3 regions of the Streptomyces sp. NPDC058295 genome follow, and region 3 is predicted to be linked to each of the others. Evidence: predicted binding sites of a transcription regulator. Region 3 holds the regulator's gene; each other region holds the start of a gene.
What was found. Region 3 encodes HrcA, which represses chaperone genes, less so after heat shock. Its sites were predicted from a motif close to TTNGCACTCNGNNNNNCNGAGTGCNAA; they were not measured.
Positions count from the first base shown of each region.

Region 1: the regulator HrcA is predicted to act here: its motif matches at 1,949-1,975, upstream of groL (chaperonin GroEL).
Region 2: the regulator HrcA is predicted to act here: its motif matches at 1,794-1,820, upstream of groES (co-chaperone GroES).

Region 1 is NZ_JBHVYO010000006.1:237,833-242,528, forward strand. Features, by position in the region: gene ACFVYS_RS09225 (Uma2 family endonuclease) at 1-86, shown strand, start outside; gene groL (chaperonin GroEL) at 165-1,787, opposite strand; gene ACFVYS_RS09235 (cold-shock protein) at 2,133-2,339, opposite strand; gene ACFVYS_RS09240 (MoaD/ThiS family protein) at 2,793-3,068, opposite strand; gene thrC (threonine synthase) at 3,187-4,485, opposite strand; SAM riboswitch class I at 4,504-4,669, opposite strand.
Region 2 is NZ_JBHVYO010000024.1:138,537-143,232, reverse strand. Features, by position in the region: gene ACFVYS_RS25380 (polysaccharide deacetylase family protein) at 1-745, shown strand, start outside; gene ACFVYS_RS25375 (polysaccharide deacetylase family protein) at 742-1,566, shown strand; gene groES (co-chaperone GroES) at 1,965-2,273, shown strand; gene groL (chaperonin GroEL) at 2,385-4,010, shown strand; gene ACFVYS_RS25360 (ester cyclase) at 4,224-4,696, opposite strand, start outside.
Region 3 is NZ_JBHVYO010000012.1:89,424-94,119, forward strand. Features, by position in the region: gene hemW (radical SAM family heme chaperone HemW) at 1-267, shown strand, start outside; gene ACFVYS_RS15260 (DUF3097 domain-containing protein) at 573-1,376, opposite strand; gene ACFVYS_RS15265 (MBL fold metallo-hydrolase) at 1,419-2,135, opposite strand; gene hrcA (heat-inducible transcriptional repressor HrcA) at 2,295-3,311, shown strand; gene dnaJ (molecular chaperone DnaJ) at 3,312-4,448, shown strand; gene ACFVYS_RS15280 (nitronate monooxygenase) at 4,651-4,696, shown strand, end outside.

The DNA of each region.
Region 1 (4,696 bases), on a different contig from region 3:
CCTACCTTTGGGGCGCCACAGTGCCACTCCCGCCCCCGGTGAGCATCACTCTCGACACCGAAGCGCTCAAGAACTACGCCGACTGAAACGCCCGAAGGCGGCACCCCCCGTTTCCGGGAAGTACCGCCCTCGGTCGAAGGACAGGCGATCAACCGTGAGGTCGATCAGAAGTCCATGTCACCGCCCGGCATGCCGCCGCCGGCCGGCGCGGACGCCTTCTCCGGCTTGTCGGCGATGACGGCCTCGGTGGTGAGGAACAGCGCGGCGATGGAGGCCGCGTTCTGCAGCGCCGAGCGCGTGACCTTCGCCGGGTCGATGATGCCCTCGGCGATCATGTCGACGTACTCGCCGGTCGCGGCGTTGAGGCCGTGACCGATGGGCAGGTTGCGGACCTTCTCGACGACGACGCCACCCTCGAGACCACCGTTGACGGCGATCTGCTTCAGCGGGGCCTCGAGCGCGATGCGCACGGCGTTCGCGCCGGTCGCCTCGTCACCCTCGAGGTCCAGCTTCTCGAAGACGGAGGACGCCTGGATGAGGGCCACGCCACCACCGGCGACGATGCCCTCCTCGACGGCGGCCTTCGCGTTGCGGACGGCGTCCTCGATGCGGTGCTTGCGCTCCTTGAGCTCCACCTCGGTGGCGGCACCGGCCTTGATGACCGCGACACCGCCGGCGAGCTTCGCCAGGCGCTCCTGCAGCTTCTCGCGGTCGTAGTCCGAGTCGCTGTTCTCGATCTCGGCGCGGATCTGGTTGACCCGACCGGCGACCTGGTCCGAGGAGCCGGCACCGTCGACGATGGTGGTCTCGTCCTTGGTGATGACGACCTTGCGGGCCTTGCCGAGCAGGTCGATGGTCGTGTTCTCGAGCTTGAGACCGACCTCCTCGGAGATGACCTCGCCACCGGTGAGGATGGCGATGTCGTTCAGCATCGCCTTGCGGCGGTCGCCGAAGCCCGGGGCCTTGACCGCGACGGACTTGAAGGTGCCGCGGATCTTGTTGACGACCAGCGTCGACAGGGCCTCGCCCTCGACGTCCTCGGCGATGATCAGCAGCGGCTTGCCGCCCTGCATGACCTTCTCGAGGAGCGGGAGCAGGTCCTTGACGTTCGCGATCTTGGAGTTCGCGATCAGGATGTACGGGTCGTCGAGGACGGCCTCCATACGCTCCATGTCGGTGGCGAAGTACGCCGAGATGTAGCCCTTGTCGAAGCGCATGCCCTCGGTGAGCTCCAGCTCCAGACCGAAGGTCTGGGACTCCTCGACGGTGATGACGCCTTCCTTGCCGACCTTGTCCATCGCCTCGGCGATGAGCTCGCCGATCTGGGTGTCGGCGGCGGAGATGGAGGCCGTGGAAGCGATCTGCTCCTTGGTCTCGACATCCTTGGCCTGCTCGAGCAGGGCACCGGAGACGGCCTCGACGGCCTTCTCGATACCGCGCTTGAGGGCCATCGGGTTGGCGCCGGCGGCTACGTTGCGCAGGCCTTCCTTGACCAGGGCCTGGGCAAGGACGGTCGCGGTGGTCGTACCGTCACCGGCGACGTCGTCCGTCTTCTTGGCGACTTCCTTGACCAGCTCGGCGCCGATCTTCTCGTACGGGTCCTCGAGCTCGATCTCCTTGGCGATGGAAACACCATCGTTGGTGATCGTGGGTGCGCCCCACTTCTTCTCGAGGACGACGTTGCGGCCCTTGGGGCCGAGCGTCACCTTCACGGCGTCCGCGAGCTGGTTCATGCCGCGCTCGAGGCCGCGCCGTGCCTCCTCGTCGAACGCGATGATCTTGGCCATGTGAAGTGGTCCTCCCGGACTGGGGTGGATTGCTCCGGACCGCGCTGGCGCCCGCGACGGACGGCTCGCCGGCCTCGTGGTTCCTTGCCCCACCTGGCCTGCGGGCCTCACCGACCCGGTCCTCGTTGTCACTCTCACCTTCAGAGTGCTAACGCCAATGATTAGCACTCGACCCATGAGAGTGCAAGCGCCTCCACCGGACCCGTGCCCTTCCGGACACCCCTCACGGACGTCCCGCCGACGCCTCGCGGACGCCCCCGGACAGACCGAAGGGCTCGCCCCCCGTGGGAGTGCGAGCCCTTCGTCAGTTGTACAGAAGAACGACGCTTTCAGTCGGCGCGTGCTTCAGCCGGTCGCGAGCCGGACCATGTCCGCCTGCGGCCCCTTCTGACCCTGCGAGATCTCGAAATCGACCCGCTGACCCTCTTCCAGGGTGCGGTAGCCGTCCATCTGAATCGCGCTGTAGTGGACGAAAACATCCGCACCACCGTCGACCGCGATGAAGCCGTACCCCTTCTCCGCGTTGAACCATTTGACGGTGCCCTGAGCCATGCCTAACTCCCCTATTACTGGCCCTTGCACGGACCCACACTTCGCGGACCCGGGTCAGACCTCACCCCCCGGTTGGCTTGGGGGCGTGCGCCGGAACGCGTCGACCGCGGCCGAATGTATCTGTCCAACTGCCCTCTGCAACAGGTCACTTGGACGAGAATTCCGGACGGGCGGGATCCGTAATGTGGCGAGAATTCGCCTGAATTAAGGGCAAGTCGGGCCCTACATATGCCGCAAAAGCCACAAAAGAGGCGCACACATTGGCTGCTTCTTGTCGGGCGCGGGGCAGAAATAAAAGGCTCCGGATCCGGTGATCCGGACCGGGTTCCCCAACTGTACCGCGCTCAACCACACTGAATTGCCCCCTCCGCTTCTATCGCGGAGAGGGCAATTCGATGAACGCTCGGTAATCGCTGTTACCGACGGTTACTACCGATGGGTACTGAACTACGGTCAGCCACCCGCGACGGCCGGGATGATCGAGACGCCGGCGCCCTCCGGCGTGGCCGTCTCCAGACCCTGCTCGAAGCGGACGTCGTCGTCGTTCACGTACACGTTGACGAACCGGCGCAGCTTGCCCTGGTCGTCCAGGACCCGGGCGGCGATGCCGGTGTGGTTCTTCTCCAGGTCCGCGATGACCTCACCGAGGGTCGTGCCCTCGGCCTTCACCTCGGCGGCGCCGCCCGTGTAGGTGCGCAGGATGGTGGGGATGCGGACGGTGACGCTCATGACTTTCGACCTCCGGTCAGGCGGAGCGCCCCAGAGGGGCGCGGGGCTGTCTGGATCGTGCGGCTGCCGGCGCGTGGGCGCGACCGGCCCCACGGCCCGCAGACGAACAACAAATCTCTCAGCCGAGACCCGCGTCCCGGAACGACTCCAGGGTCGGGCGAATGGTCGCGGTCAGGCCGGCGTCGGCCACCGCGTCCAGCGTCTTCAGACCGTCGCCCGTGTTCAGCACGACGGTGGTGAGCGTCGGGTCGAGCAGACCGCTCTCGATCAGCTTGCGCGTCACGCCCACCGTCACACCACCGGCGGTCTCCGCGAAGATGCCCTCGGTCCGCGCCAGCAGCTTGATCGCGTCGACGATCTGCTCGTCGTTCACGTCCTCCACCGCGCCGCCGGTGCGCCGCGCGATGTCGAGGACGTACGGACCGTCCGCCGGGTTGCCGATGGCCAGCGACTTGGCGATGGTCTTCGGCTTCTGGGGGCGGACCACGTCGTGCCCGGCCTTGTAGGCCACGGACACCGGGGAGCAGCCCTCGGCCTGCGCGCCGAAGATCTTGTACGGCCTGTCCTCGACCAGCCCGAGGTTGATCAGCTCCTGGAGGCCCTTGTCGATCTTCGTGAGCTGGGAGCCGGAGGCGATCGGCACGACCAGCTGGTCCGGCAGCCGCCAGCCGAGCTGCTCGCAGATCTCGTACGCCAGCGTCTTGGAACCCTCGGCGTAGTACGGCCGCAGGTTGACGTTGACGAAGCCCCAGCCCTCGCCCGCCGAGTCGCCGATGAGCTCGGAGCAGAAGCGGTTGACGTCGTCGTAGTTGCCCTCGATGCCGACGAGTTCGCCGCCGTAGATCGCGGCCATGACGACCTTGCCCTGCTCCAGGTCGTGCGGGATGAACACGCAGGACCGGAAGCCCGCCCGGGCGGCGGCGGCGCCGACGGCACCGGCCAGGTTGCCCGTGGAGGAGCAGGAGAGCGTGGTGAAGCCGAACGCGCGGGCGGCCTCGATGGCCTGGGCGACGACCCGGTCCTTGAAGGAGTGCGTCGGGTTGCCGGAGTCGTCCTTGACGAAGAGCTTGCCGGCGTCGACGCCCAGTTCACGGGCGAGGTTGTCGGCCTGGACGAGCTTGGTCCAACCGGGGTTGATGTTCGGCTTGTCGGCCACGTCCGCGGGGACGGGCAGCAGCGGCGCGTAGCGCCAGATGTTCGCGGGCCCCGCCTCGATGCGCTTGCGGAGCTCCTCCGTGTCGTAGGAGGAGAAGTCGTAGGCGATCTCGAGCGGGCCGAAACACTCCTCGCAGGCGAAGAGCGGGCCGAGGGGCACGCGGTGGCCGCACTCGCGGCAGCTCAACGCGGCGGCCGGACCGAGATCGACAGCAGAGGACGTCGTAGAGTCGGTGGTGCTTGCAACAGTCTGCGCAGCCATGTGAGGCGAGGCCCTTTCTCCTCATCTTCCTCACGACGCATCTCGCCGTGAGACGGATTTGGCACCTTCCCGAGCCGGGAGCCTCGCGAAGCGATCACCACGTGGATCAGTGATCGTTACGAGACCGGCTGGAGGGTTGCCGGGGCTTCATCGGGCCGTATCCCTCTGCCCCTCTGGATGAGCGGTATGAAGTTGTGAACGGGGGGCGACC
Region 2 (4,696 bases), on a different contig from region 3:
CGCCTCCAGGCTCCGCGCCGCACACCGGGCCCGGGTCGCCGCGGCGAAGCACTGGGGTCTGAAGAAGGTCCCGCTGACACCCCCGGCGCCGCCCGCGGACAAGCCGGAGATCACCACCCGCAAGGGCTTCGAGGTCGACGACCACGAGGAACTCGGCCTCCCGCCGGTCTTCACCACGATCCCGACCAGGGACCGGGTCGTCTTCCTCACCATCGACGACGGAGCCGAGAAGGACCCGGCGTTCCTGCGCATGATGAGCGAGCTGAAGATCCCGTACACCGCCTTCCTCAGCGACTACCTGGTCAAGGACGACTACGGCTACTTCGAGAAGATGCAGGACCGGGGCGTGGGACTGAACAACCACACCCTGCACCACCCCTACCTGCCCGCCTTGTCCTACGCCCGCCAGAAGCGCGAGATCTGCGGCATGCAGAACGTGATCGAGAAGCGCTACGGCAAGCGCCCCACCCTCTTCCGGCCGCCTTTCGGCAACTACGACCAGGACACCCTGCGCGCCGCGAAGACCTGCGGCGTGCGCTACGCCCCGCTCTGGGCCGAGGAGGTCTTCGTCGACCACTGGGAGTACCGCGAGTGGGACCAGGACCTCCACCCCGGCGACATCGTCCTGAGCCACTTCCGCGGCCGCGGCGACTGGAAGGGCACAATGCCCGACATGGTCCGCCGGTTCCTGAACAAGGTCACGGCGAAGGGGTACGCGGTGGCACGGCTGGAGGACTACCTGTGAGGACGCGGGGTCTGCCGGCCGTACTGCTGATCCTGACGACCCTCACCACACTGGCGACCCTGGCGGGCTGCGCCCAGTCCGTCGACCCGATCGAACGGCTCGGCAAGAAGGCCGCCACCCGGGTCCGCCCGCACGGGCCGGCCGGGCAGGACGCGTACCGCCACTGGGGTCTGACGGCCCCGCTGGCCCCCGCGCCGCACCACCCCGCCCGCTCCCTGGCGGGCAGCCCGGGAGCGGCCTTCCCGCCGGTCGTCGACCACGTCCCGACCACCGACAAGGTCGTCTTCCTCACCTACGACGACGGCGCCGAGCGCGACCCCCGGTTCGTCGACATGGTCCGCGAGCTGCGTCTGCCGGTGAGCATGTTCCTGACGGACAGCGTGGTGGGCCCGGGCTACGCCCACTTCGCGCGCCTGCGGTCCGTCGGCGCGAACATCCAGAACCACACCCTGGACCACCCGGCCCTGCGCGGCCTGCCCTACGCCGGCCAGCGCGCCGAGATCTGCGGCCAGCAGGACAAGCTCCGCGCCCGCTTCGGCCTGCGCCCCCGCCTCTTCCGTCCGCCCTACGGCACCTACGACACCACCACCCGACGCGCCGCCGCCGACTGCGGCATCGCGGCCATCGTCCTGTGGCGCGCCTCGATGGGCCCCACCGATCTCACCTACCCGCACGGCCCCCACCGCCTCCACCCCGGCGACATCATCGCCGTCGCCCCGGACGAGTCGACGGGCCCGGGCCTACGGGAACGGACGACGCGCCTGCTGCGCCGGGTACAGGAGCAGGGCCTGACGGTGGGCCGCTTGGAGGACTACGTCTGAGGGTCCGCCTCACGGACTGCCCCGGGACCTCCCAGCACCGGCTGGATGCCTGACTCCCGGTGCAGGCCGGGGGTCTGTCTTCCAGCCCGTCCGGCGTTTGAGGACGAGGCCCGTTCAGGGCCGAAGCGGGGGTCTGGGGGCGGCAGCCCCCAGTACGGCGGCCCGCACCGACACCGGGCGACCAAGACCCTCACGCCCGCTGAAATCCGGCCGACGCGCCGCAGGCATTGGCACTCCGCTTGACCGAGTGCTAATCGCGGTCATAGTCTCAGTTCTGGCACTCCCCCCTGGAGAGTGCCAAACGCGACGGGCAGGTCCGGCACCCGCGACGACGGATCCACCTGGTCGCCACCTCAGACAGTTAGCCCCGTGAGATCTCCGAAGGGGGAGGTCGGATCGTGACGACCACCAGCTCCAAGGTTGCCATCAAGCCGCTCGAGGACCGCATTGTGGTCCAGCCGCTCGACGCCGAGCAGACCACGGCCTCTGGCCTGGTCATCCCGGACACCGCGAAGGAGAAGCCCCAGGAGGGCGCTGTCCTCGCGGTGGGCCCGGGTCGCTTCGAGAACGGCGAGCGCCTGCCGCTCGACGTCAAGGTCGGCGACGTAGTCCTGTACAGCAAGTACGGCGGCACCGAGGTGAAGTACAACGGCGAGGAGTACCTCGTCCTCTCGGCTCGCGACGTGCTCGCGATCATCGAGAAGTAATTCACCCAGTTTTGCAGTGAACTGCGCTCCTGGCCCCGCGACTTTGTGAAGCCGGGTGCTGGGGGCGCAGTTCGTTTCTCCCACGTTTTCCGAGAGGGCTGAACCGCTCCCATGGCGAAGATCCTGAAGTTCGACGAGGACGCCCGTCGCGCCCTCGAGCGCGGCGTCAACAAGCTTGCCGACACGGTCAAGGTGACGATCGGCCCCAAGGGCCGCAACGTCGTCATCGACAAGAAGTTCGGCGCCCCCACCATCACCAACGACGGTGTCACGATCGCCCGCGAGGTCGAGCTCGACGACCCGTACGAGAACCTCGGTGCCCAGCTGGTGAAGGAGGTGGCGACCAAGACCAACGACATCGCGGGTGACGGTACGACCACCGCCACCGTGCTCGCCCAGGCGCTCGTACGCGAGGGTCTGAAGAACGTTGCCGCGGGTGCCTCCCCGGCCGCCCTGAAGAAGGGCATCGACGCCGCCGTCAAGGCCATCTCCGACGAACTGCTGGCCACCGCCCGCCCGATCGAAGAGAAGTCCGACATCGCCGCCGTCGCCGCGCTGTCGGCCCAGGACCAGCAGGTCGGCGAGCTCATCGCCGAGGCGATGGACAAGGTCGGCAAGGACGGTGTCATCACCGTCGAGGAGTCCAACACCTTCGGTCTGGAGCTGGACTTCACCGAGGGCATGGCCTTCGACAAGGGCTACCTGTCGCCGTACTTCGTGACGGACCAGGAGCGCATGGAGGCCGTCCTCGAGGACCCCTACATCCTCATCAACCAGGGCAAGATCTCCTCGATCGCCGACCTGCTGCCGCTGCTGGAGAAGGTCATCCAGACCAACTCCTCGCGCCCGCTGCTGATCATCGCCGAGGACCTGGAGGGCGAGGCGCTCTCCACCCTCGTCGTCAACAAGATCCGCGGCACCTTCAACGCGGTCGCCGTGAAGGCCCCCGGCTTCGGTGACCGTCGCAAGGCGATGCTGCAGGACCTCGCGGTCCTCACCGGCGCCACCGTCATCTCCGAAGAGGTCGGCCTCAAGCTCGACCAGGTCGGCATCGACGTGCTCGGCTCCGCCCGCCGCGTCACCGTCACCAAGGACGACACCACGGTCGTCGACGGTGCCGGCGACTCCGCCGAGGTCCAGGGCCGGGTCGGCCAGATCAAGGCCGAGATCGAGAACACCGACTCCGACTGGGACCGCGAGAAGCTCCAGGAGCGCCTCGCGAAGCTGGCCGGCGGCGTGTGCGTGATCAAGGTCGGCGCCGCCACCGAGGTGGAGCTGAAGGAGAAGAAGCACCGTCTCGAGGACGCCATCTCCGCGACCCGCGCCGCGGTCGAGGAGGGCATCGTCTCCGGCGGTGGCTCCGCGCTCGTCCACGCCGCCAAGGTGCTCGAGGGCGGCCTCGGCAAGACCGGCGACGAGGCGACCGGTGTCGCCGTCGTCCGCCGCGCCGTCGTCGAGCCGCTGCGCTGGATCGCCGAGAACGCGGGCCTCGAGGGCTACGTCATCACCTCCAAGGTCGCCGAGCTCGACAAGGGCCAGGGCTTCAACGCCGCGACCGGCGAGTACGGCGACCTGGTCAAGGCCGGCGTCATCGACCCGGTCAAGGTCACCCGCTCCGCCCTGGAGAACGCCGCGTCCATCGCCTCCCTCCTCCTGACGACCGAGACCCTGGTCGTCGAGAAGAAGGAAGAGGAAGAGCCGGCCGCCGCGGGCCACTCGCACGGTCACTCCCACTGACGCAGCGCGTCGGCACACCGACCCGGGTCGACGGACACCGACCCAGGTCGCCGGCACGGCAGAGGCCCGGCACCCCGCGGACAAGGGGTGCCGGGCCTCCGCACGCAGGGACCCCGTGAGGCGCGGAGTGCTCGAAGAAGACCCCGTTCCGTTGCGGAACGGGGTCTTCTCCCTTCGCGGGCGTTCTCGCGGGCGTTCTTCACGGAGCCGGAGTCAGCGCTCCAACGCGTCCAGCGCCCCCAGCTGCTCCATCAGCCCCAGCCGGTCGTACTGCCACCAGGCCTCGACGATCTTCCCGTCCTCCCGGCACCGGAAGACGGTCGTGCCGGTCATGCCGACCTGCTTCCCGGTGGCCGGGATCCCCATGAAGTCACCCTTGTGGGTGCCGCTCCAGGTCCACCGGTTGCACACGCGGTCCCCCTGCTCGATCTGGTCCTCGAGGGAGAAGGCGAAGTCGAACCCGCCCCGCCACATCTCGACCTCCCGGCGCATCGCGTCCATCCCCATGGTGTCCTGCTCGTTGGCGGGATCGTGGTCGTGATACTCCTCGGCCAGCAGACCGTCGAGCGGCGGCAGTTCACCGCGCGTGCCGATCGCCTCGAAGAACCGCCGCGCCGTTCCGGCGTACAACTGCTCGTCCCGTACGACATCGAGATCCGTGAAGGTCGGCATCTCGTCGCACAGGG
Region 3 (4,696 bases):
GCGGCGGCGCTGGCGGCCGGACGGTCGCCGGGGGCCGGGCGGGAGCTGCTGCCGGCCGAGGACCGCCGGGTGGAGCGGATCCTGCTGGAGCTGCGGCTGCGGGAGGGCGTACCGCTGGACCTGCTGCGGCCGGAGGGGCTCGCGGCGTCACGACGGGCCCTGGCGGACGGACTGCTCGACAGCGGCCCCTACGACGAGGGGCGTGCCGTGCTCACCCTGCGCGGACGGCTACTGGCCGACGCGGTGGTGCGGGACCTGGTGGACTGACCCCGAAGGCCCGAAGGCCCGAGTTTGGAGGCCCGAGACCGAAGCCCCGAGCCTTAGCCCGGAGGCCGGAGAGTCGAGCCCGGAGGCCCGGAGGCCCGGAGGCCCGGAGGCCCGAGACCGAAGCCCCGAGGCACGAGGCCCGAGACCGAAGCCCCGAGGCTCGAGGCCCGAGCCCGGAGACCCGAGTCCCGAGCCGGCAGGCTCAAGCCCGAAGCGCAGAGCCCGAAGCGCAGAGCCCGAAGCGCAGAGCCCGAAGCGCAGAGCCCGAAGCGCAGAGCAGAGCCCGAAGCGCAGAGCCCCCCGCTTCAGGACACGGTCACGAAGTCGATCAGTTCCTCGACGCGGCCCAGCAGTTCCGGTTCGAGGTCCTTGTAGGAGCCCACCCGCTTCAGGATCGCCTGCCAGACCGCCCCGGTGTTGTCCGGCCAGCCCAGGGACCGGCACACGCCCGTCTTCCAGTCCTGGCCGTGCGGCACCCGGGGCCAGGCCTCGATGCCGACGGCCGACGGCTTCACGGCTTCCCAGATGTCGATGTACGGGTGGCCGACGACCAGGGCGTGCTCGCTCGTGACCGCCTGCGCGATGCGCCACTCCTTCGTGCCGGGGACGAGGTGGTCCACCAGGACGCCCAGCTTCGCGTCGGGTCCCGGCGCGAACTCGGCGACGATCGCCGGCAGGTCGTCCACGCCCTCCAGGTACTCCACGACCACGCCCTCGACGCGCAGATCGTCGCCCCACACCTTCTCGACCAGCTCGGCGTCGTGGCGGCCCTCGACGTAGATGCGGCCGGCGCGCGCCACACGCGCCCGTGCCCCGGGGACGGCGACCGAACCGGAGGCGGTACGGGTGGGACGTACGGGACCGCCGGACGCAGGCCGTACGAGGGTCACGACCCTGCCCTCCAGCAGGAAGCCGCGCGGCTCCAGCGGGAACACCCGGTGCTTGCCGAAGCGGTCCTCCAGGGTCACCGTGCCCGCCTCGCAGCGGATCACCGCCCCGCAGAACCCGGTGCCGGGCTCCTCCACCACCAGGCCGGCCTCCGCCGGGACCTCGGGGACCGGTTTCGGCCGCTTCCAGGGAGGGGTCAGGTCGGCGGAGTACTGGCGCATTCGGATGACGATAGGAGAAGCGCCGGGCCCAGGGACACACGATCAGCGCGACACGCCGAAACGGGCCGCCAGCGCGTCGCGTTGCGCCCGTACGAACGCCGCGTCCACCACCGCCCCGTGACCGGGCACGTACAGCGCGTCCTCGCCGCCGAGCTCGAGCAGGCGGTCGAGGGCGGCGGGCCAGTGGGACGGTACGGCGTCGGGGCCGGCCTGGGGCTCGCCCGACTCCTCGACCAGGTCGCCGCAGAACACCGTCTCGGGGCTGCCGGGGATCAGGACCGCCAGGTCATGGGCGGTGTGACCGGGGCCGATGTTCGCCAGCAGGACCTGCCGGCCACCGCCCAGGTCGAGGGTCCACTCGCCGGAGACGAGGTGCCGGGGCCGGACGAGGGTGTCCGCGGCCTCCGCCGCCGCCGTCTCGTCGAGGCCGTTGCGCACCGCGTCCGCCCGCAGCTCCTCCGCCGGCACGGTGTCCACCCCCACCGCCCCGAAGACCTCCGCGCCCGCGAACGCCGCAGCCCCGAACACATGGTCGAAGTGGGGGTGGGTGAGGGCGAGATGGGTCACACGGGAGCCGGTGAGTTCCTCGGCCCGCGTCCGCAGCCGCGCCCCCTCGGCCAGGCTCGACCCCGCGTCGATCATCAGTACCGTGCCCGCCCCGACGACCAGCCCCGCCGTGCAGTCCCAGCCCGGCAGCCGTACCCGTCCCACCCCGGCCGCGACCCGCTCCCACCCCAGCTCTTCCCAAGTCACCGTCATACCGCGACGCTAGCCCTACGACGCTGCGCCGGGGGCCGACCTTGCCCTGGGTGTACCCCACAGCCGTACACTGGGCCGGGGAACGCTGGCACTCGGATGTGAAGAGTGCCAGACGGGGCTCCCAGGGGACTGGGGACGACTGCTGGAGGTGTGTGCGCGATGCTGAGTGAACGCAGGCTCCAGGTCCTGCGCGCCATCGTCCAGGACTACGTCGGCACCGAGGAACCCGTGGGTTCGAAGGCGCTCACCGAGCGGCACAGCCTCGGCGTGTCCCCGGCGACGGTCCGCAACGACATGGCCGCCCTGGAGGACGAGGGGTACATCGCCCAGCCGCACACCAGTGCCGGGCGGATCCCCACGGACAAGGGCTACCGGCTGTTCGTCGACAAGCTGGCCGGCGTCAAGCCGATGACCGGTCCCGAGCGGCGGGCCATCCAGAACTTCCTCGACGGCGCCGTCGACCTCGACGACGTGGTGGCCCGGACCGTACGGCTGCTCGCGCAGCTCACCCGGCAGGTCGCCGTGGTGCAGTACCCGTCGCTGACCCGCTCGACCGTGCGGCACGTGGAGCTTCTCTCGCTCGCGCCCGCACGCCTGATGCTCGTGCTGATCACGGACACCGGGCGGGTCGAGCAGCGGATGGTGGACTGCCCGGCGCCCTTCGGGGAGGCCTCGCTGGCGGATCTACGCGCGCGGCTCAACAGCCGGGTCGCGGGCCGGCGGTTCGCGGACGTGCCGCATCTGGTGGAGGATCTGCCGGACGCGTTCGAGACCGAGGACCGCGGTACGGTCACGACGGTGCTCTCCACCCTGCTGGAGACGCTCGTCGAAGAGAACGAGGAGCGGCTGATGATCGGCGGAACCGCCAATCTCACCCGCTTCGGACATGACTTTCCCCTCACCATCCGTCCCGTCCTGGAGGCACTGGAGGAGCAGGTCGTGCTCCTCAAGCTCCTTGGCGAGGCGGGGGATTCGGGCATGACCGTACGCATCGGTCACGAGAACGCCTATGAGGGACTCAACTCCACTTCGGTGGTGTCGGTCGGCTACGGTTCGGGCGGCGAGGCAGTCGCCAAGCTGGGCGTGGTCGGACCGACCCGCATGGATTACCCGGGAACGATGGGAGCGGTACGAGCGGTGGCACGGTACGTCGGACAGATCCTGGCGGAGTCGTAGGTGGCCACGGACTACTACGCCGTTCTCGGCGTGCGCCGCGATGCGTCGCAGGAAGAGATCAAGAAGGCCTTCCGGCGGCTCGCGCGCGAGCTGCACCCGGACGTCAATCCGGACCCGAAGACCCAGGAGCGGTTCAAGGAGATCAACGCCGCCTACGAGGTGTTGTCGGATCCGCAGAAGAAGCAGGTCTACGACCTCGGCGGCGACCCGCTGTCGCAGTCGGGCGGCGGTGGCGCGGGCGGCTTCGGCGCCGGCGGCTTCGGGAACTTCTCGGACATCATGGACGCGTTCTTCGGAACGGCGTCGCAGCGCGGTCCGCGCTCGCGCACCCGCCGTGGCCAGGACGCGATGATCCGGCTGGAGATCGACCTCGAGGAGGCGGCCTTCGGCACGACCAAGGACCTCCAGGTCGACACGGCGATCGTCTGCACGACGTGCAGTGGCGAGGGCGCGGCCCCCGGCACCAGCGCCCAGACGTGTGACATGTGCCGCGGCCGCGGCGAGGTGTCGCAGGTGACGCGGTCCTTCCTCGGGCAGGTCATGACCTCGCGGCCGTGTCCGCAGTGCCAGGGCTTCGGCACCGTCGTGCCGACCCCGTGCCCGGAGTGCGCGGGCGACGGACGGGTGCGCTCGCGGCGCACGCTGACCGTGAAGATCCCGGCCGGTGTCGACAACGGCACCCGGATCCAGCTCGCGGGCGAGGGTGAGGTCGGCCCCGGCGGCGGCCCCGCCGGCGACCTGTACGTCGAGATCCACGAGTTGCCGCACGCGCAGTTCCAGCGGCGCGGCGACGACCTGCACTGCACGGTGACCCTGCCGATGACGGCGGCGGCGCTCGGCACCAAGGTGCCGCTGGAGACGCTGGACGGGCTGGAGGAGGTCGACATCCGGCCCGGTACCCAGTCCGGCCAGTCGATCCCGTTGCACGGCCGGGGTGTTACGCACCTGCGGGGCGGGGGGCGCGGTGACCTCATCGTGCATGTCGAGGTGCAGACGCCGAGCAAGCTCGACCCCGAGCAGGAGCGGGTGCTGCGGGAGCTGGCCAAGCTGCGTGGCGAGGAGCGGCCTACCGGGCAGTTCCAGCCCGGGCAGCAGGGGTTGTTCTCCCGGCTGAAGGACGCGTTCAACGGGCGGTGACGGTCGGTGTGCGGGGGCTTTCTCGCCCCCGCCGCCCCTTCCCTTTCCCGTCCCCGGGGGCTGCGCCCCCAGACCCCCGTATCGGCCCTGAAGGGGCCTCGTTCTCAATCGCCGGACGGGCTGGATCTGCCGGCACGTGACAGCACGTGTCAATGGGAAGGGTCGATTCGGACTTGTTCGGAGGACGTGACAACATGCCGTCATGTCCTCCGCACTGACCGATCTCTTCCCGTATCCGATCGTGCAGG